Regions from separate parts of the Afipia sp. GAS231 genome, predicted to be linked through region 4. Evidence: predicted binding sites of a transcription regulator. Region 4 holds the regulator's gene; each other region holds the start of a gene.
What was found. The regulator PhoB, encoded in region 4, activates phosphate uptake and scavenging genes when phosphate is short. The targets are predictions, from matches to a motif close to TGTCATNNANCTGTCAT.
Positions count from the first base shown of each region.

Region 1: a site for PhoB is predicted at 3,808-3,824, ahead of phnC (phosphonate ABC transporter ATP-binding protein). Genes of this name have one in related genera too.
Region 2: a site for PhoB is predicted at 2,307-2,323, ahead of BLS26_RS32985 (DUF47 domain-containing protein). Genes of this name have one in related genera too.
Region 3: a site for PhoB is predicted at 1,845-1,861, ahead of BLS26_RS29960 (inorganic phosphate transporter). Genes of this name have one in related genera too.

Region 1 is NZ_LT629703.1:5,734,561-5,739,842, reverse strand. It holds gene phnF (phosphonate metabolism transcriptional regulator PhnF) at 1-48, shown strand, start outside; gene phnE (phosphonate ABC transporter, permease protein PhnE) at 52-900, opposite strand; gene phnE (phosphonate ABC transporter, permease protein PhnE) at 897-1,781, opposite strand; gene phnD (phosphonate ABC transporter substrate-binding protein) at 1,865-2,797, opposite strand; gene phnC (phosphonate ABC transporter ATP-binding protein) at 2,874-3,689, opposite strand; gene BLS26_RS27205 (chloramphenicol acetyltransferase) at 3,914-4,582, shown strand; gene BLS26_RS27200 (alpha-D-ribose 1-methylphosphonate 5-triphosphate diphosphatase) at 4,579-5,282, shown strand, end outside.
Region 2 is NZ_LT629703.1:7,034,895-7,040,176, reverse strand. It holds gene BLS26_RS33000 (peptide chain release factor 3) at 1-130, opposite strand, end outside; gene sugE (quaternary ammonium compound efflux SMR transporter SugE) at 285-599, shown strand; gene BLS26_RS32990 (inorganic phosphate transporter) at 600-1,604, opposite strand; gene BLS26_RS32985 (DUF47 domain-containing protein) at 1,619-2,263, opposite strand; gene BLS26_RS32980 (branched-chain amino acid ABC transporter permease) at 2,418-3,386, opposite strand; gene BLS26_RS32975 (branched-chain amino acid ABC transporter permease) at 3,388-4,251, opposite strand; gene BLS26_RS32970 (ABC transporter substrate-binding protein) at 4,323-5,282, opposite strand, start outside.
Region 3 is NZ_LT629703.1:6,371,051-6,376,332, reverse strand. It holds gene BLS26_RS29965 (UdgX family uracil-DNA binding protein) at 1-1,407, shown strand, start outside; gene BLS26_RS29960 (inorganic phosphate transporter) at 1,910-3,538, shown strand; gene BLS26_RS36050 (hypothetical protein) at 3,762-4,418, shown strand; gene BLS26_RS29950 (M20 aminoacylase family protein) at 4,510-5,282, opposite strand, start outside.
Region 4 is NZ_LT629703.1:4,283,359-4,288,640, reverse strand. It holds gene BLS26_RS20135 (aspartate aminotransferase family protein) at 1-921, opposite strand, end outside; gene BLS26_RS20130 (GcrA family cell cycle regulator) at 1,489-1,998, shown strand; gene phoB (phosphate regulon transcriptional regulator PhoB) at 2,275-2,979, opposite strand; gene phoU (phosphate signaling complex protein PhoU) at 3,009-3,725, opposite strand; gene pstB (phosphate ABC transporter ATP-binding protein PstB) at 3,831-4,658, opposite strand; gene pstA (phosphate ABC transporter permease PstA) at 4,655-5,282, opposite strand, start outside.

The DNA of each region.
Region 1 (5,282 bases), 1.5 Mb from region 4:
TCGCGCTTCGCCGCCGAGCGTGTCGAGTTTTTGGTGGAGAATAGTTGAGGGCTACGTCACCGCGCGCTGGCCGATGATGGCGAAGCGCAATTTGGTGGAAATCCAGTCGATTGCGGCGACCGCGACCAGGATCATCAGGATCAGGAACGAGACCTTCTGCCATTCCAGCACGCGGATCTGCTCGGCGAGCTGCAGGCCGATGCCGCCGGCGCCGACGATGCCGATGATGGTGGCCGAGCGGGTGTTCGATTCGATGAAATACAGCACCTGCCCCGCGATCACGGGCAGCACCTGCGGCATCAGGCCGAAGCGTATCTCGTGCAGCGCGTTGCCGCCGGAGGCCCGGATGCCCTCGACCTGCTTCTTGTCGGCGGCCTCGATGGCTTCGGAAAACAATTTGCCGAACGCGCCGAAATCCGACACCGCGATTGCCAGCACGCCGGCGAACGGGCCGAGGCCGACGACATTGATCCAGACCAGCGCCCAGATCAGCGTGTCGACGCCGCGGATCGAGTCCAGAAAACGCCGCACCGGAAAGCGGATGAAATTGGAGGGAACGATGTTGCGCGCCGCCAGCAGGCTGACCGGTAATGCCATGATGGCGGCGAGCGTGGTCCCGAGCAGCGCAATCGAGAGGGTTTCGCCCAGCGCAGAAAGATAGAGCGGCAGCGACGATCCGGGATCGGGCGGGATCATCATCAGCGTGATCCAGCCGAGCTGGTGTAGCCCGTTGAACAGTTTCGTCGGCGAAAACTCCAGATCGACCAGCCCGAAGACGAAGATGGCGAAAGCGCCAGCGATCATCGCCGGCATCGCCAGCCGGGCAGAAGCCGGTCGATCGAAAACATCAGGGTATTTCGCCCGCAACCGTTGGCGGTCCGGCTTCGGCAACTGGCTCATGACCGGGCATCCTTGCCGAACAGCCGGCCGCGCAGCCAGCCGGTGCCGATGTCGATGATGAAGACGGTCGCGATGATGGTCACGAGGATCGCGCTGACATCGGAGTAATAGAATTTTCGGATCGCGACCACGAGCTCCTGGCCGATGCCGCCGGCGCCGACGAAGCCCATCACCGATGCCTCGCGGACGTTGATCTCGAAGCGCAGCAACGCATAGCTGGCATAGCCCGCCGACACCTGCGGCAACACGGCAAAGCGCATGCAGGACAGCCAGCTCGCGCCGGTCGAGCGCACGCCTTCGACCGGTTTCATGTCGGCGTTTTCAACGATCTCCGAGAACAGCTTTCCAAGCGCCCCTGTGGAGTGGATCGCAATCGCCAGCACGCCCGCCATCGGGCCGAGGCCGAAGGCGATGACAAAGATCAGCGCGAATACGATGCCGGGAACGGTGCGGGCGAATTCCAAGAGACGCCGCACCGTGAAGCGCAGCCACGGCCCCGGCGAGGTGTTTTGCGCAGCGAAGAAGTTCAGCGCGAACGCCAGCACCGCACCCATCAGGGTGCCGACATAGCTGATCAGGATGGTTTCGCCGAGCAGCCGGAGCCATTTGTGCCAGCCCCAGAACCATTCCGCCGGGTTAGTCCAGACCCTGGTGCCGTCTTCCAGCGTGAAGATCCGGTCGAAATAGCTGAGGAAGTTTCCGAAGAACTTGAAGAACGTGCGCAGGTTTACTTCAGCGCCGACGGCCGCGACGACCAGCGCGGCAAAGAAGACCGCTGCCGCCACCGTCAACCGAAGCCGCTTGCGGGCGACGGCCTTGCGATAGGCCTCGCTCAAGGCAGCCAGTTGCGGCGCTGGAAGGATGGATACGGCGGTCGCCATCGAGGCTCGCTACTCCGGTTGGAAATCAGGACGGAAAAAGGCCGGGTCGCTGCGACCCGGCCTGTACACGCTCCGCCGAACGATCAGGACGCCTTCTTGCGAAGATTGTCCACGAACTTGATCAACTCGATGGTCTTGTCGTAGTCGGCGTTCGTGATCGGCTGCCAGGGCAGGTTCTTGCCGTCTGACAGCTTCTTGAAGCCTTCGCTGTCCTTTTCTGCCATCTCGAGGAACGCCTTCTTGATCGCGGCCTTCATGTCGTCGGGCAGGTCGCTGAGATAGGCATAGGGCGAGTTGATGATGAGGTCGGACTTCACGATGATGCGGAAGTCTTCCTTCTTCAACGACGTTCCGTCGCTCGACTTGACCATGTTCTTGTTGAGCATGCGGGTCAGGTTCGAATCGTTGTCAGCGTTCCACCAGTTGGCGGCGACGTCGACGGTGCCCTGCGCCAGCGCCAGCACCGCATTCTCGTGGCTACCCGTGAAGATAACCTTGGAGAAGAACGCATCCGGGTCGATGCCGACCTGGTTCAGCTTGAAGCGCGGCATGTTGTTGCCGGAGGTCGAGTTCGGGTCGACCAGCCCGAGATTCTTGCCCTTCAAATCTTCGATCTTCTGGTATGGGCTGTTGGCGCGCACGTAGAACACCGAATAGTAGCCCTTGGAGCCGTCGGCATTGACGTCGATCACGAACGCGTCGGTCTTGACACCGGTCACGCGCGCCCGGGCGAAGGAAGCCGGGCCGTAATAGCCGATATGGATGTTGCCGGCTCGCTGGCCTTCGATAACAGCGGCATAGTCGTTGGCGACGCGCAGATTGACCTTGATGCCGAGTTCTTTCGACAAGTAGTTTACCAAGGGCGTGTAACGCTCGGTGACTCCAGAACCGTTCTCCGCCGGGATCACCGCGAAGGTGATTTCCGGATATTTCGCTTTCCAGTCCTCGGCGAATGCGCCGGATGCGGAGAACGCCAGCGCGGCGGCGCCGGCAAGAACGATGCGACGATTGATCATGATATGCCCTCTTGTTGTAGATGCGCCTATCGGCCGGTGCAGGTTCGCAACGGCCGCCTGTACAGAAAAAGGAAACTCAGGCCGCGGCGGCGGTGCCGAGCGCGGGAACGCCTGAAACTTCGGGAGCCGCGACCGGCGCACCGCCCATGACGTCATTGGCTTCGAGATCGTAGAGCTCGCGCGCGATAAGGTCGGTCAGAACAGCCGGCGCGCCGTCGAACACCACGCGGCCCGCGGACATCCCGATCAGGCGGTCGCAATAGCTCCGCGCCAGATCGAGCGAATGCAGGTTGCAGATCACGGTGATGCCGAAATGCTTGTTGATGCGCAGCAGCGCGTCCATCACGATCCGCGTGTTGCGGGGATCGAGCGAGGCGATCGGCTCGTCGGCGAGAATGATGTCAGGTTCCTGCACCAGCGCGCGAGCGATCGCGACCCGCTGCTGCTGGCCGCCGGAAAGCTGGTCGGCGCGCTGGGCCGCGAGCGAGGCCATGTCGAACTGTTCGAGCGCCGACATCGCCAGCGCCCTGTCCTGTTCCGGCCAGGTTTGCGTCAGCGAGCGCCAGGACGGGATGTCGGCAAGCCGGCCCATCAGCACGTTGGTGAGCACGTCGAGCCGGCCGACCAGATTGAATTGCTGAAAGATCATCGCCGAGCGCGCGCGCCACTGCCGCAAGTCCTTGCCCCGCAGCGCAGTCACGTCGACGCCTTCGAACAGGATGCGGCCTTCGGAAGGTTCTGCAAGACGGTTGATCATCCGCAGCAGCGTCGACTTGCCGGCGCCCGAACGGCCGATCACGCCGACGAAGCTGCCTGGCGCGATTGAGAATGACGCATTATCCACCGCGGCTTTTGTGCCGAAACGACACGTCAAACCTTCAACCACCAGCATGCAATGCTCCAGACGCCAAGGCTTCAGATGCCAAGTCGTGAACCATCGCTATCGGCTGGATATTTCAGTTGTGTGACAGCAGCGCTGCGATGCGGCAATCGTCCACACCGGCGATGTCAGTCATGCAATCGTCATGACGTTGTCATGAAGTGCCCTGATGACGTGCGCACTCGCACCTCTGAGCTGCGTAGTACCCGCACCTCGGACTGCCGAAGGGAATGCAGATGGCCGGCAAGACGCTTTCCACCGAACCGACGATCGATCCCACGGCGTCGGTGCGCGAAAGCAAGCTCGGCGCCTATACCGAGGTCGGCGCGCGGACCATCCTGCTCGAAGTCGCGATGGACGACTATTCCTACGTCGTCAACGACGCCCAGATCACCTACACGACGATCGGAAAGTTCTGCTCGATCGCGGCGATGACGCGAATCAACCCGGGCAACCATCCGATGCACCGCGCCACGCAGGCACACTTCACCTATCGCGCCAGCGCCTATTTTCCCGGCGAGGCCGACGATGCCGAATTCTTCGCCTGGCGGCGCGAACACCACGTTTATATCGGCCACGATGTCTGGATCGGGCATGGCGCGGTGATCCTGCCGGGCCGCAGCATCGGCACCGGCGCCGTGGTCGCCGCCGGCGCGATCGTGACCAAGGACGTTCCGGCCTACAGCATTGTCGGCGGAAATCCGGCCCGCGTCATCAAGCGGCGATTCACCGAAAGCGTCGCCGGCCGGCTTGCCGAACTGGCCTGGTGGAACTGGGATCACGAAACGCTGCGCCGTGCCCTGCCCGATTTCCGCAAGCTTGACATCGAAGGCTTTCTCGAAAAATACGAGGCGGCAGCCGTCTCCACCCGTGCACCCCTCAGGCATCAAGGCGCCGCATCGTGACCGATATGTTGATCGAAGGTGGCCGGGTTCTGCTCGGCACTGAAATAGTGGACACCCCGCTGCGGATCGCCGGCCGCGACATTGTTGCAGTTGGTTCGGATCACGGGCGTGGCTCTCTCGGCATCGATGCCGGTGGCCTGCTGGTGCTGCCCGGGATCGTCGACCTCCACGGCGACGCCTTCGAGCGGCAGATGATGCCGCGCCCCGGCGTCGATTTTCCGATCGACGTTGCCTTGGTCGACAGCGACCGGCAGGCGATCAGCAACGGCATCACCACCGTCTATCACGCCACCACCTGGTCGTGGGAGCCGGGCCTGCGCAGCGCCGACAATGCGAGACGGCTACTCGACGCGATCGAGGCGATGCGGCCGCAGCTCGCGGCCGACACCCGCTTCCATCTGCGCCAGGAGACCTACAATCTCGACGCCGAGACCGAGATCATGGAATGGCTGCCGGAAGGCCGCGTCGACCTGCTCGCCTTCAACGATCATATGGCTTCAACCGTCGCCAGCCTCACCAAGCCGCAGAAGCGCAGCCGCATGGTGGAGCGCACCGGTCTCTCGGGCGATGCCTTCGACCGCCTGGTGGAAAGCGTGGTTGCCCGCGCCCATGACGTGCCGGCCTCGGTCGCCCGGTTGGCACAGGCGGCGCGCGACGCCAATGTGCGGATGCTGTCGCATGACGACGACAGCCCGGAGAT
Region 2 (5,282 bases), 2.8 Mb from region 4:
GCAGCTTTTCAGTCAGCGTGGTCTTGCCGGCGTCAGGATGCGAAATGATGGCAAAGGTCCGCCGCCGCGCCACTTCGTCTGAAAGCGGCGACCGGGACGGCGATTCGATGGGAACAGCGATGTCGGACATGAAGCGAGCGTTTGGCAGGGAAAACCGGCGCAATCAAGGGTGATTTGGCAATTGCGCCATGCCGGTGCAAGCCCCATATCCGGGGCGGAAGGACGGCCTTCCGATCAGCACATCATCCGCGGGGACGACCCTGCCTGTAAATGAAGGGTTCGTCATGGCGTGGGCTGTGTTGTTTGCCGCTGGTCTGCTGGAAATCTGCTGGGCCGTCGGCCTGAAATACACCGAAGGCTTTACGCGGCTGACCCCGTCGGTCCTGACGCTCGCGGCCATGGCCGGAAGCGTGCTCCTGCTCGGATTGGCGCTGAAAACATTGTCGATCGGAACCGCCTATGCGGTATGGACCGGGATCGGCGCTGTGGGAACGGCGATACTCGGCATCTTCCTGTTCGGCGAACCGGCTTCCGGGCTTCGCCTGGCGAGCATCGGTCTGATCGTTGCCGGCATCGTGGGGCTCAAGCTGGTCACCTGATCAGCGCAGAAAGGTCACCGCCCAATAGGCCGCTGCGGCCACCATAGCAGAGGCTGGAATGGTGATCACCCAGGCATAGACGATCGAACTCGCCACGTTCCAGCGCACCGCGGAGACCCGCCGCGCCGCGCCGACGCCGACGATGGCGCCGGTAATGGTGTGGGTGGTGGATACGGGAACCCCGAGATAGGTGGCCATGAACAGGGTCGCGGCACCGCCGGTTTCCGCGCAAAAGCCCTGCATCGGCGTCAGCTTGGTGATCCGCAGCCCCATAGTACGCACGATCCGCCAGCCGCCCATCAGGGTGCCCAGCGCCATCGCGGTCTGGCACGCCATCACCACCCAGAACGGAATTTCGAAATGGTCGCCAAGATGGCCCTGCGAATACAACAGCACGGCGATGATGCCCATGGTCTTTTGCGCGTCGTTGCCACCATGGCCCAGCGAATAGAGCGAGGCCGAGACGAATTGCAGGATGCGAAAGGCGCGGTCGACTGCGAACGGCGTCGAACGCACCGACAGCCAGGACACGATCGCCACCAGCACCAGCGCCAGCAGGAAACCGACCAGCGGCGACAGCACGATCGCCAGCAGCGTCTTGGTGAGCCCGCTCCAGACCGCAGCCGAGAAACCCGCCTTCGCCATGCCGGCGCCGACCAGGCCGCCGATCAGGGCATGCGAACTGCTCGAGGGAATGCCGAGCGCCCAGGTGATCAGGTTCCAAACGATGGCGCCGACCAGCGCGCCGAAGATCACCTGCGCATCGACGATGCTGGGCTCGATGATCCCGGTACCGATGGTGTTGGCGACGTGGAGCCCGAACACCGCAAACGCGACGAAATTGAAGAACGCCGCCCAGACCACCGCATATTGCGGACGCAATACCCGCGTCGACACGATCGTCGCAATCGAATTGGCGGCGTCGTGCAACCCGTTGAGGAAGTCGAACAGCAACGCGACCGCAATTAATCCGGTCAGAATCGGAAGACCAAGCGTGGCGTCCACTGCGCGGCCCTGCCCTATACCTGTTCGATGACGATACTGTTGATCTCGTTGGCGACGTCGTCGAACCGGTCCGCAACCTTTTCGAGGTGCTTGTAGATTTCGGCGCCGACCACGAAATCCATGGCGTTGGCATTGCGATGCTTGAGGAACAGCTCCTTCAGCCCGATATCGTGGAGGTCGTCGACGCGGCCTTCCAGCTTGCCGAGTTCTTCGGTGATCGCGGTCAGCATCGCGACGTTTTCGCCGATCGACTGCATCAGCGGCAACGCGCGGCCGACCAGGTTGGCGCATTCGACCAGCAAGGTTCCGATCTCGCGCATCGGCGGCTCGAAGGTGCGGACCTCGAACAGCACCACCGCCTTTGCGGTCTGCTGCATCTGGTCGATGGCATCATCCATCGAGGTGATCAGGTTCTTGATGTCGACGCGGTCGAATGGGGTGATGAAGGTGCGGCGGACGGCGGTCAGCACTTCGCGGGTGATGCCGTCGGCCTCGTTCTCGAACTGGTTGACGCGCTGGCAGAACACCGGCGTCTCGTCGCCGCCGCGCAGCATGTCCTGCAATGCCGTTGCGCCCTGCACGACGGTCTGGGCATGGCGGTCAAACAGCTCGAAAAACCGCTCTTCCTTGGGCAGGAAGGCACGAAACCAGCGCATCAGCATCGGCAACAATCCATCGTTCTGGCAGGGCCGCCGGGCGACCCGTCACAAAACTGTCATAGACCATTCGAGAGCAAAGCGCGCCACGGCAGGTCCCGGGAACCCGGTCATCCACCGCTTTGTGGGGCCGAAAAAGCCGCCAAAACCGGTTGGTTTAGAGCGATCGTCGGAAAAAATGCGCGATCTCGCCGATCACGCCGCGGCGGAACATCAGCACGCAGGCCACGAAGATCCCGCCTTGGATCACCGTCACCCACTGGCCGAAACCTGCCAGATATTGCTGCATGGCGATGATGACGAAGGCGCCGACCACCGGACCAAACACGGTCCCCAAGCCGCCGACCAGGGTCATCAGCACGATTTCACCGGACATCGACCAGTGCACGTCGGTGAGCGAGGCGTTCTGCGCCACGAACACTTTTAGCGAACCGGCAAAACCCGCGATGGTTCCGGACAGGATATAGGCCACCAGCTTGTACTGGTCGGTCTTGTAACCCAGCGAGACCGCGCGCGGCTCGTTCTCGCGGATCGCTTTCAGCACCTCGCCGAACGGCGAGTTGATTGTGCGATAGATCAGCAGGAATCCGCCGAGGAAGCCGGCCAGCACCACGTAATAGAGCACGATCGGCTTGGAGAGGTCGAAAATCCCGAACAAGTGGCCCTGCGGGATGCCCTGAATGCCGTCTTCGCCGTGGGTGAACGGGGTCTGCAGATAGATGAAATACAAAAGCTGCGACAGCGCCAGCGTGATCATCGAGAAGTAGATGCCCTGGCGGCGGATCGCGACCAGTCCGGTGATGACGCCGAGCGCCGCCGCACCCGCGGTGCCGGCCAGGATGCCGAGTTCGGGGGACAGTCCCCAGACCTTCAGCGCATGCGCGCAGACATAGCCCGCGGTGCCGAGAAACATCGCATGGCCGAATGAAAGCAGACCGCCATAGCCGATCAGCAAATTGAATGCGCAGGCCAGCAGCGCAAAGCACAACGCCTGCATCACGAAGAACGGATAGATGCCGGTCCAGGGCACGACACCCAGCAGCACCGCCATCAAGGCGAACACGATCATCTCGTCGCGCAGCGCGCGCGGCGTTACCGGGAGTGTGTCGTCAGTCAATGCGCTCATGTCAGGCCGCCCGTCCGGTCAGTCCCGTTGGCTTCACCAGCAACACCAGCACCATCAGGACGAAGACCACGGTGTTGGAAGCCTCGGGATAAAAGTATTTGGTCAGTCCCTCGATCACGCCGAGCGCAAAGCCCGTGATGATCGAGCCCATGATCGACCCCATGCCGCCGATCACCACCACCGCGAACACCACAATGATCAGATCGGCGCCCATCAGCGGCCGGACCTGGTTGATCGGTGCGGACAACACGCCGGCCAGCGCCGCGAGACCGACGCCGAGCCCGTAGGTCAGCGTGATCATCCGCGGCACGTTGACGCCGAACGCGCGCACCAAAGTCGGGTTTTCCGTCGCGGCGCGCAAGTAAGCGCCAAGCCGGGTCCGCTCGATCAGGTACCAGGTGGCAATGCAGACGATCAGCGAGAAGATCACGACCCAGCCGCGGTAGATCGGCAGGAACATGAAGCCGAGATTCATGCCGCCCTTCAGTTCATCGGGGATCGCGTAAGGCAGACCCGACGAGCCGAAGTAATTCTGGAACACGCCCTGAATGATCAGCGCCATGCCGAAGGTCAGCAGCAGGCCATAGAGGTGGTCGAGACCCGACAGCCACTGCAGCATGGTTCGTTCCAGGATCATGCCGAAGATGCCGACCACGATGGGCGCGATGATCAGCGCCCACCAGTAGCCGAGGCCGCCCAGGCTCAGAAGGAAATACGCGACGAACGCGCCCATCATGTAGACGGCGCCATGGGCGAAATTGATGATGTTGAGCATGCCGAAGATCACGGCGAGCCCGAGACTGAGCAGCGCGTAGAACGATCCGTTGATCAGTCCCACCAAAAGCTGTGCGTAAAGAGCTTGCATGAATTTATCTCACATCGTCCATTCGCTTGACCGGCGACATCCGGCGGCACACCACCGACGGGGCTTCGCCACTACTTCTTCAGAAGCGGACACGCACTTTCCGAAAGCGGCCTGAACGCCTGGTCCGCCGGGGTGGTTCCGATCAGCTTGTAATAGTCCCACGGCCCCTTGGATTCGGACGGCTTCTTGACCTCGAACAGGTAGGCCGGATGAAGCGCCCGGCCGTTCGGCTGAATGCTGCCCTTGCCGAACAGCGCATCGTCGGTCGGAAGCTCCTTCATCTTCGCGACCTCCTTGGCACCGTCATGCGGATTGCCGCCGAGGGCGTCGAGCGCCTTGAAATAATGCAGCAGCCCGGAATAGACGCCCGCCTGCACCATTGTCGGCATCGCCTTGGTCTTCATGCGATCGGCGAAGCGCTTGGAGAACGCCCGGGTCTGATCGTTCATGTCCCAATAGAACGTCGAACTCAGGTTGAGGCCCTGCGCGACGTTCAGACCAAGCGAGTGCACGTCACTGATGAACAGCAGCAATCCCGCGAGCTTCTGCCCACCCGAGACGATGCCGAATTCGGCAGCCTGCTTGATCGTGTTGGTGGTGTCGCCGCCGGCGTTGGCCATGCCGATGATCTTGGCCTTCGACGCCTGGGCCTGCAGCAGGAAGGACGAGAAGTCCGATGAATTGAGCGGATGTTTCACGCTACCGACCACCTTGCCGCCGGAGGCGAGGACGACGGCCGTGGTGTCGCGCTCAAGCGCCGCGCCGAAGGCGTAATCGGCCGTGAGGAAGTACCAGGTGTCGCCACCGGCCTTGACCAGCGCCGCACCGGTGCTGTGGGCCAGCATGTAGGTATCGTAGGTCCAGTGAACCGTATTCGGCGTGCACTGGGCGTTGGTGAGATCGGAACTCGCGGCGCCCGAGTTGATCATCACACTGTTTTTTTCCTTCACGACGTTATTGACCGCAAGGGCAACGCCGGAATTGAGCACGTCCATCAGGACGTCGACCTTCTCGACGTCGATCCATTGGCG
Region 3 (5,282 bases), 2.1 Mb from region 4:
GATTTCAACGGCTGGCGCAACGCCGCCCGCGCGCTGGCGCTGAATGAGGTAAAGCCGTCCAACGTGACCTGGCGGGTGCGCGGCGACGCGCCGGAACTGTTCGAACCGACAACACCGCCACCCGAGCCGCCGCACGGCACCTTCAACGTATCCGGCAAGTTCATCGAACTGGCGCAGACCGCGATCCTTAATCGCAATCCCGAACGGTTCGCCATGTTCTATCGCCTGCTGTGGCGGTTGCGCGGTCATCACGACCTGCTCGATATCGCAACCGACCCTGACGTCGCCGAGATCGCGGGCATGGCCAAGGCGGTGCGCCGCGACGAGCACAAGATGCACGCCTTTGTCCGCTTCCGCGAAGTCGGCCGCGAACAGAAAGCGCATTACGTTGCCTGGTTCGAACCGGAACACCACATCGTCGAACTCGCCGCTCCCTTCTTCGCACGCCGCTTCGCCGACATGCCGTGGTCGATCCTGACGCCCGATGTCTGCGCACATTGGGATGGCCACGCGGTCTCGATCACGCCGGGCGTGGCCAAGACCGAGGCTCCGACGGAAGATCGCCTGGAGGAAACCTGGCGACGCTATTACGCCAGCATCTTCAATCCGGCGCGACTGAAGGTGAAGGCGATGCAGAACGAGATGCCGAAGAAATATTGGCGGAACCTGCCGGAGGCCTCGTTGATTAAGCCTTTGATCGCCGGCGCGGAGCGAAACGCCAGTGCGATGATCGCGAATGCAGCAACCGAACCGCACAAGGCGCAGAAGCGACTGGAACCGGAGATGGCCCGTCAACACACCGGCGACCAACTCGAAACGCTGCGCGAGGAAGCCGCGCAGTGCCGCGCCTGCCCGCTGTGGAAGGACGCCACCCAAACCGTGTTCGGCGAAGGACCGATAACGGCGAAGGTGATGCTGGTCGGCGAACAGCCCGGCGACAAGGAAGACCTCGCCGGACAACCTTTCGTCGGTCCCGCCGGCCAAATGCTCGACCGCGCGCTGGCGGAAGCCGGTATCGATCGCCGCAAGGTTTATGTCACCAACGCCGTCAAGCATTTCAAATTCGTGCCGCGCGGAAAAATCCGTCTGCACCAGAAGCCCAATACGCCTGAGATCAACGCCTGCCGGCCCTGGTATGCGCGCGAACGCGCCGTCATCAGGCCCGATCTCGTGGTAGCGATGGGCGCGACCGCGGCGCAATGCGTGTTCGGCAAGATCACGCCCATCAACAAAAGCCGCGGCCGCCTCTTCGATCTCGACGACGGCAGCAAGGCGCTGGTGACGGTGCATCCATCCTATCTGTTGCGGTTGCCCGACGCCGAAGCCAAGGCGCTGGAATACCAGCGTTTCGTCGAAGACCTGAAAATCGCGGCCGAGTTGCTGCAAAAATCAGCACACGCGGCCTAGACACGCTCTCTTTGCGTGAACCGGTATTCACTCCGCACCGAATGCGGCGCAGGTTTCACTCAAAGACGCCACAAAGTTCCAAAGCCGCCATGTCTCGTGAAATATAACGGTGGGAAATTTGACAAACATATGTACAACCTTTAATTGATAAACGAGAATATCGTGTTCTCGACAGGAATATTCCTGACAGGAATTTGGGACGTCCTGTTCACGCCATGACGCTCCCTTGAGGCCGACGCGCTGCGCGGCGCTACCAGCCCCGGTGCCGTGCAGCGCGCGGTCTACTCTGCTCCCTTCTCCTCACACACTGATCACACTTTCTGATCAAACTGCGCTCGCCCGGCCCCGCGCCGGTTGGCAGCGTTGCGCAAACAAGCCCGTCGAAAAATTGTGCAATGCGGGCCGGGCACAGGAAGCATTCCGCGCTGCAGCGCAACTGTCATCTCACCTTCAAGTCCATCAGTCAAAAAGCGCTCTCAACGTATAATGAGGGGGCGTCAGAATGACCGATATTGCACTCAATTCATCGATAGCCGAGGGAGCACCGATTCAGCCGGCTTCCAGGCCCAATCTCGACAAGGGTTTTAACCCGCTGACGATGATCATTTTCTTCGGCATTCTTGCCGCGGGATTGCTGTTCGTCTCCTACAGCATCTATTCCGACGTCGACGCGACCGGCACCCGGGTCACGTCCTATTTGCCCTATATGCTGCTGTTCGTGGCGCTGCTGATCGCGCTCGGCTTCGAGTTCGTCAACGGCTTCCACGACACCGCCAACGCGGTCGCGACCGTGATCTATACCCACTCGCTGCCGGCCGAAGTCGCCGTGATGTGGTCGGGCCTGTTCAACTTCCTCGGCGTGCTGTTTTCCACCGGCGCCGTCGCCTTCGGCATCGTCTCGCTGCTGCCGGTCGAACTGATCCTTCAGGTCGGAAGCAGTGCCGGCTTTGCGATGGTATTCGCGCTCTTGATCGCTGCCATCCTGTGGAATCTCGGCACCTGGTATTTCGGCCTGCCGGCTTCCTCGTCCCACACCCTGATCGGTTCGATCATCGGCGTCGGCGTCGCCAACGCGCTGATGCGCGGCCGTGACGGCACCTCCGGCGTCGACTGGGGCAAGGCCACCGAGATCGGCTATGCGCTGCTGCTGTCGCCGCTGGTCGGTTTCGTCTGCGCCGCCGTCCTGCTCATGCTGCTGAAGATGATCGTCCGCAATCCGGCGCTGTACGCAGCACCCGAAGGCAACAAGGCGCCGCCGCTCTGGATCCGCGGTCTTTTGATCGCAACCTGCACCGGCGTCAGCTTCGCGCATGGTTCGAACGACGGCCAGAAGGGCATGGGCCTGATCATGCTGATCCTGATCGGCACCGTGCCGACCGCCTACGCGCTGAACCGCGCGCTGCCGGAATCCCAGGTGGCGCAGTTCCAGCAGACCTCGGATGCCGCCTCCAAGGTGGTCGCCGCCAAGGGCGCCGGCCACAGCATCATCGGCAATCCCCGTCCGGCGGTGACGCTGTACGTCGCCGAGCACAAGATCAGCGAAGGCACCTACCCCTCGCTGTCGGTGCTGGTGAAGGATGTCGGCGACCAGGTCGCAAAATACGGCTCGCTCAACAAGGTGCCGGCCGAAGTCGTCGGCAACACCCGTAACGACATGTACCTGACTTCGGAAGCGATCCGCTTCCTGATGAAGGACAAGGAAAACGACCTCAACAAGGAAGAGGTTGCGACCCTGAACGCCTATAAAGGCTCGCTCGACCAGGCCACCAAGTTCATTCCGACCTGGGTCAAGGTCGCGGTGGCGATCGCGCTCGGGCTCGGCACCATGATCGGCTGGAAGCGCATCGTCATCACCGTCGGCGAGAAGATCGGCAAGACGCACCTGACCTACGCCCAGGGTGCCTCCGCCGAGCTCGTTGCCGCCGCGACCATCGGCGCCGCCGACATGTTCGGCCTGCCGGTCTCGACCACGCACGTGCTGTCGTCCGGCGTCGCTGGTGCGATGGCGGCGAACGGCTCGGGGCTGCAGATCGCCACCATCCGCAACATGGTGATGGCGTGGGTCTTGACGCTGCCGGCCGCGATCCTGCTGTCGGGCACGCTCTATGTGATCTTCTCGCGCCTGTTCTGATCGCAACGCCGCGAAGACTGACGCAGCGTTCTCGCTGCGATGCGATAGAAAAGCCCGCGCCAACCGCGCGGGCTTTTTTACGTCACGGCTACTGACCATCCGCACAAATAGCGCTGCGCCCGGTTCCCGTTTGGGTCTAAGCTCACCCGGCAACTTCTAAGAATTGCACAAGAACAATCCGGTTCAACCGTTTCTTGAGTGACTTCCTGGGGGGAGCGTTATCATGACATTTCAGAGAGAGCTTGCGCTCGCCGGCTTGCTGCTGGCGGCACCGTTGACGTGCCTGCCGGCCGAGGCCGAGGACAAGAAAAGCACGAGTTCGGCACCGGTCCGCGCCGCACCCGCACCGGTCGTGCGTGCCGCACCGGCACCTGTCGTCCGCGCACCAGCTCCCGTCGTGCGAGCCGCTCCGGCGCCCGTGGTTCGCGCACCGGCAACCGTCACCGCCATCAGGCCGGCGTCGACGGTGGCAGTGAGACCTGCGGCCACGGTAACGGTCAAACCGGCCGCGACAGTAGCGACCAAGCCCGCCGTGACGACAACGGCGGTCAAGCCCATGGTGACCACGACGGTGACCAAACCCGCGACCACCGTGACCAAGCCAGCATCGACGGCTGCAGTGAAACCGGCGACGACCGCGGCGGGCACCACCTCGAACATCGATCGGGCGCGCAACCGGATTCAGAGCCAACTCCCGGCGGATGGCGCGGTGCGGGGGGATACGCAGAAAAAGCCTAGTATGGTCGGGGTTCAGGCCAGCGAATTCAAGCCGACGGTGCACGTCAAACCTTCGGCCGCGCCGCCGTCCCCGGGACAGCCGAATTTCCCGAAGCGGGCGCCCAATGATCCTGCTCCGACCAATCCGCTGACCACCCGATAATCCGGTTGAAGCAAATTAGGTGAGCCGCAAATAAAGAAGGCCTGCATTGGAGATGCAGGCCTTCCTTCACGTGAGATCGAAATTCAGGCGATCAGGCCGCCAGGGTGTTCTCGACCAGCTTGATCCAGTACGAGGTGCCGTACAGGATCGCCTCGTCGTTGAAATTGTAGGCGGGGTGATGCAGGCCGGCGCTGTCGCCGTTGCCGCAGAAGATGAAGGCGCCCGGGCGCGCCTCCAGCATGTAGGAAAAATCCTCCGCGCCCATCATCGGCGGCGACTCGTGAACGTTCTGCTCGCCGGCGATTTCCTTCGCCACCTGGGTCGCAAACTCGGTTTGCGCGGCATGGTTCATGGTCACGGGATAACCACGCTCGTAGACCAGATCGATCTTGGCGCCGGTGATCTGCGCTATGCCGGCGACCACTTCGCGGACGCGCTTCTCGACCAGTTCGCGGGTTTCTGCCGTCAGCGTGCGGACGGTACCGCGCAGTTCGGCGGTCTGCGGGATCACGTTGCGGGCGTTGCCGGCGTGGAATTCGCAGATCGAGATGACCGCCGATTCCAGCGGATCGACGGTGCGCGAGACGATCGTCTGCAACGCGGTGATGAGCTGCGAGCCGACCAGAACGGAATCGATGCATTTGTGCGGACGCGCGGCGTGTCCGCCGAGCCCTTCGATCTTGATGTCGATCGAGTCAGTCGCGGCCATGATCGGACCGGGACGGATGGCAAAGGAACCCACGGGAAGTCCCGGACCGTTATGCATGCCGTAGACCTGCTCGATGCCGAACCGGTCCATCAGCCCGTCCTTGATCATGGCGGCCGCACCGGCGCCGCCCTCTTCGGCCGGCTGGAAAATCACGA
Region 4 (5,282 bases):
CGACATCTTCTGCACATGATCGAAGAAGCCGGGCTTCAGCATCACGTCGAGCACGGCATTCGCCGCCGCGATCGCCAGCGGATTGCCGCCGAAGGTCGAGCCATGCGAGCCCGGCGTCATGCCGGAGGCGGCTTCCGCGGTGGCGAGACAGGCGCCGATCGGGAAACCGCCGCCGAGCGCTTTCGCCAGCGACATCACGTCGGGGGTGACGCCGAGGCGCTTGTAGGCGAAGAGATCGCCGGTGCGGCCCATGCCGGTCTGCACCTCGTCGAACGCCAGCAGCAGGCCGTGCTTGTCGCACAATTCGCGCAACGCCTTGAAGAACGCGTTCGGCGCCGAGCGGACGCCGCCCTCGCCCTGCACCGGCTCGATCAGGATGCCGGCGGTGTGCGGGCCGATCGCCTTCTTCACCGCTTCGAGATCGCCATGCGGCACCTGGTCGAAGCCGTCCATCGGCGGACCGAAACCTTCGAGATATTTGGCCGAGCCGGTCGCGGCCAGGGTCGCCAGCGTGCGGCCGTGGAACGCGCCTTCGAAGGTGATGATGCGATAGCGCTCGGGATGACCCTTGGCGGCGTGATACTTGCGCGTCACCTTGATCACGCATTCCAGCGCCTCGGCGCCGGAATTGCAGAAGAACACGAAGTCGGCAAAGCTCTGCTCGCACAGCCGCGCGGCGAGCTTGTCGCCGTCGGGCGACTTGAACAGGTTCGACATGTGCCACAGCTTGGTGGCCTGCTCCTGCAGCGCAGAGACCAGATGCGGATGGCAATGGCCGAGCGCATTGACCGCGACGCCTGAGGTGAAATCGAGATAGCGATCGCCGTTGGTGGCGACCAGCCACGCGCCCTCGCCGCGATCGAAGCCGAGATCGACCCTGGCGAAAACGGGGAGCAGATGCGACGCGGCGCTGTTGGTCATGGCGATCACTGAAGGGTTGAGACCGGCCGCAGAGAACACCCGTATTGGTGCACTCACGGCTGTGGTCAGTCATCCGAAAACAAAACGTGCCGCCTTTTGAGGCGGCACGTGAGAGGCATTCTATGCTGGCGGCCAAGGCTGTCAACATGCCGTAGGGCCTGCTTGCAGGCCCGTTAATCTTCTTGTTTGAGCATGATCTTTTCGGAAAACCGGTGTCCATTTTTCCGGATCATGCTCCAGCCGCTCTCGTGCACTGCAAGAAAAGGCAATCCGTACATTTCCGGTGTGGTGGAAAACTCACATTGCAATGCCTAGATGTCGGAACATGTGGACGCGCTGCCCCGGACTCTTGCGCCAGAGTCACGCCATATTGTAGCGTCTGGGCTGTCGGGTACGACATCTCGTGCGGCAGTTCTGATCTCAAGAGTCTATTTGTACGGCGTTCACGTTCGGGCACGGCTTTCGCGCCCGGCGAGGGCTAAGGGATTCTGACCGCAGGGATATTTGAGATTTGGCATCGCCAGCGCTGCCCCCGATAGGCCAGCGCGAAGCGAAGGGAAGAATGCGATGACGGTATTGACATGGTCCGACGATCGCGTCGAGCAGCTTAAGAAGCTCTGGGAAGGCGGCCTGTCCGCCAGCCAGATCGCCGCGGAACTCGGGAATGTGACGCGCAACGCGGTGATCGGCAAAGTGCACCGGCTCGGCCTGTCCGGCCGCGCCAAGAGCCCCTCTTCGGCAGCACCGCGCCAGCGCAAGGCCCGCCCCGCCCAGCACATGATGCGGGTGGCGCGTCCGGTGTCGCGCGGCAACACCGCGCTTGCGCATGCGTTCGAAGTCGAGATGGAGCCGGATCCGATCGCCTTCGACAATGTCGTGCCGATGAGCCAGCGGCTGACGCTCCTGGAATTGAACGAGGCGACCTGCCACTGGCCGGTCGGAGATCCCTCGACCGCGGACTTCTTCTTCTGCGGCGGCAAGGCGCTCGCCGGCCTGCCCTACTGCGCGCACCACTCGCGCGTCGCCTACCAGCCGGCCTCCGATCGCCGTCGCCCGGCGCCGAAGCCGACAAGGTAATTCTCCGTCATTGCGAGCGGAGCGAAGCAATCCAGACTTGCTTCGCTGACGGATGGATTGCTTCGTCGCTACGCTCCTCGCAATGACGAAGCTTCGTCGTCCCGGCCTAGTGCGCAATTGCGCACGGGGGCCGGGACCCATAACCGCCGATGGATCGCGGTTATGCCGAGCTGGAGCTTCAGCTCTTTTCTAACAATTACATTTTGTGGTTATGGGTCCCGGCTCAAGGCCGGGACGACGGCGGAGTTTGTTGCTCCGCCTGCCCCTACAAGAGCCCTACGGCTCCGCCTTCGCGAAGCGATCATCCAGCGCGTAGCCGGCGCCGCGCACGGTGCGGATCGGGTCCTGCTCGCGGCCGGGGTTGAGCAGCTTGCGCAGGCGGCCGATGTGAACGTCGACGGTGCGCTCGTCGATATAGATGTCGCGGCCCCAGACGCTGTCCAGCAACTGCTCGCGCGAGAACACGCGGCCAGGATGCTCGAGGAAGAACTCGAGCAGGCGATACTCGGTCGGGCCGAGATCGATCTGGCGGCCGGAGCGGGCGACGCGGCGTTTCTCGCGGTCGAGCTCGATATCGCCGTAGGTCAGCACGGTGGCGAGCCGCTCGGGGCTGGCGCGCCGCAACAGGCCTTTTACCCGCGCCAGCAATTCCGGCACCGAGAACGGCTTGACGATGTAGTCGTCGGCGCCGGTGGCCAGGCCCCGGACGCGCTCGCTTTCCTCGCCGCGCGCGGTCAGCATGATGATCGGCAGTTGCTTGGTCTCCGGCCGCGCCCGCAGGCGCCGGCACAGTTCGATGCCGGACAGGCCCGGCAGCATCCAGTCGAGCACGATCAGGTCGGGCACCCGCTCCTTCAGCCGCGTATCGGCATCATCGCCGCGGCCGACGGTCTCGACTTCGTAGCCTTCGGCATCAAGGTTGTAGCGCAGCAGCGTGGTCAGCGCTTCCTCGTCTTCAACCACCAGAATGCGTGCGTTCATCGATTTGGCTTCCCTATCGTTCTGACGCGTCAGTTACCGGGTACTGTCGTGGCGAACGTCGTCATGTCGCCCTTCGGGCGCTTGTCGAGAATCTGCTGACCCTCGATCATGTAGAACACGGTTTCGGCAATGTTAGTGGCGTGGTCGCCGATCCGCTCGATATTCTTGGCGCAGAACATCAAATGAATGCAGAACGAGATGTTGCGCGGATCTTCCATCATGTAGGTCAGGAGTTCGCGGAACAGCGAGGTGCAGATGGCGTCGACTTCCTCGTCGCCCTTCCACACCGCCATCGCCGCCGGCAGGTCGTGCGCGGCATAGGCGTCCAGCACCGACTTGACCTGCGACTGCACCAGATCGGTCATGTGCTCGAGGCCGCGGATCAGCTTCAAGGGCTGGAAATCGTTCTCCAGCGCCGCGACCCGCTTGCCCATGTTCTTGGCGAGGTCGCCGATCCGCTCCAGATCGGTGGCGACGCGCATCGCGCCGACGATCTCGCGCAAGTCGATCGCCATCGGCTGGCGCCGCGCGATGGTCAGCACCGCGCGTTCCTCGATGATGTGCTGCAGGCGGTCGATCTCGAGGTCGGAGGTGACGACGCGGTTGCCCAGCGCGATGTCGCGGCGGACCAGCGCATCGACGGATTCGGTGATCATGCGTTCGGCAAGGCCGCCCATCTCGGCAACGAGACGGGTGAGTTCCTGCAGATCGCCGTCAAACGCCTTGGCGGTATGTTCAGAAGCCATTTGATCTCTCCTCAATCATGATCCGATCGGATCGGAGCATGATTTGAATTTCCCTTTTGAGCACGATCTCTTCGGAAAACCGGGTCCCACTTTTCCGGATCATGCTCAGCCGAACCGGCCGGTGATGTAGTCCTGGGTTCGTCGATCGCTCGGCGAGGTGAAAATCCTGTTGGTGTCGTCGAATTCGATCAGTTCCCCGAGATACATGAAGGCGGTCTTGTCGGAGACGCGCGCTGCCTGCTGCATATTATGGGTAACGATGGCGATGGTGTAGTCCTCCGCCAGTTCCTGGATCAGTTCCTCGACCTTGGCGGTCGAGATCGGATCGAGCGCCGAGCAGGGTTCGTCGAACAGGATCACTTCGGGCCGCACCGCGACCGTGCGGGCGATGCAGAGCCGCTGCTGCTGGCCGCCGGACAGGCTGAGGCCGGATGCGTTGAGCTTGTCCTTGACCTCGTTCCACAGCGCGCCGCCACGCAGCGCCTTCTCGACCCGGCCGTCCATCTCGGATTTGGAGATCTTTTCATAGAGGCGGATGCCGAAGGCGATATTTTCGTAAATCGTCATCGGGAACGGGGTCGGCTTCTGGAACACCATACCGACGCGGGCCCGCAACAGGTTGAGATCGAGCTTGGGGTCGAGAATGTTGGTCTGGTCGAGCATCAGCTGGCCAACGGCCTTCTGGCCCGGATAGAGATCGTACATCCGGTTGAAGATCCGCAGCAAGGTCGACTTGCCGCAACCGGACGGGCCGATGAAGGCGGTGACGCGGTTGGTGCCGAGCGTGAGGTTGATGTTCTTCAGCGCGTGGTGTTCGCCATAGTAAAAATTCAGGCCGCGCGCGGTCACCTTCGGGGGCGCTTCCGGCAGCGCCGATGCCGCGGGAGGAAGGCCGCCGGCAGCACTCATCGATGATACGGATACGTCGGTCATTTTGCTGTCCTCTCGGCGCCGAGGATGCGCGCGCCAATATTCAGGGCAAGAACGGTCAGGGTGATGAGCAGAGCCCCGCTCCAGGCGAGCTGTTTCCAGTAGACGTAGGGGCTTTGCACGAAGTTGTTGATGGTCACCGGCAGGTTCGCCATCGTCTTGGTCAGGTTGAGGCTGAAGAACTGGTTCGACAGTGCTGTGAACAGCAGCGGCGCGGTTTCGCCGGCGACGCGGGCGGTGGCGAGCAGCACGCCGGTGATGAGGCCCGAGCGCGCCGCGCGGTAGGCGATGCGGCGGATCACCAGCGAACGCGGCAGGCCGAGCGCGGAGGCGGCTTCACGCAACGGATTGGGCACCAGCCCCAGCATGTCCTCGGTGGTGCGCACCACCACGGGGATGACGATCACGGCGAGCGCCAGACAGCCGGCAAAGGCCGAGAAGCCGCCCATCGGAACCACGATGGCGCCATAGACGAACAGGCCGATGATGATCGAGGGCGCGCTGAGCAGGATGTCGTTGATGAAGCGGATGATCGACGTCAGTTTGTCGTGCTTGCCGTATTCGGCCAGATAGGTCCCGGCAAACAGGCCAAGCGGCGCGCCGATGCCGACCCCGATCACGGTCATG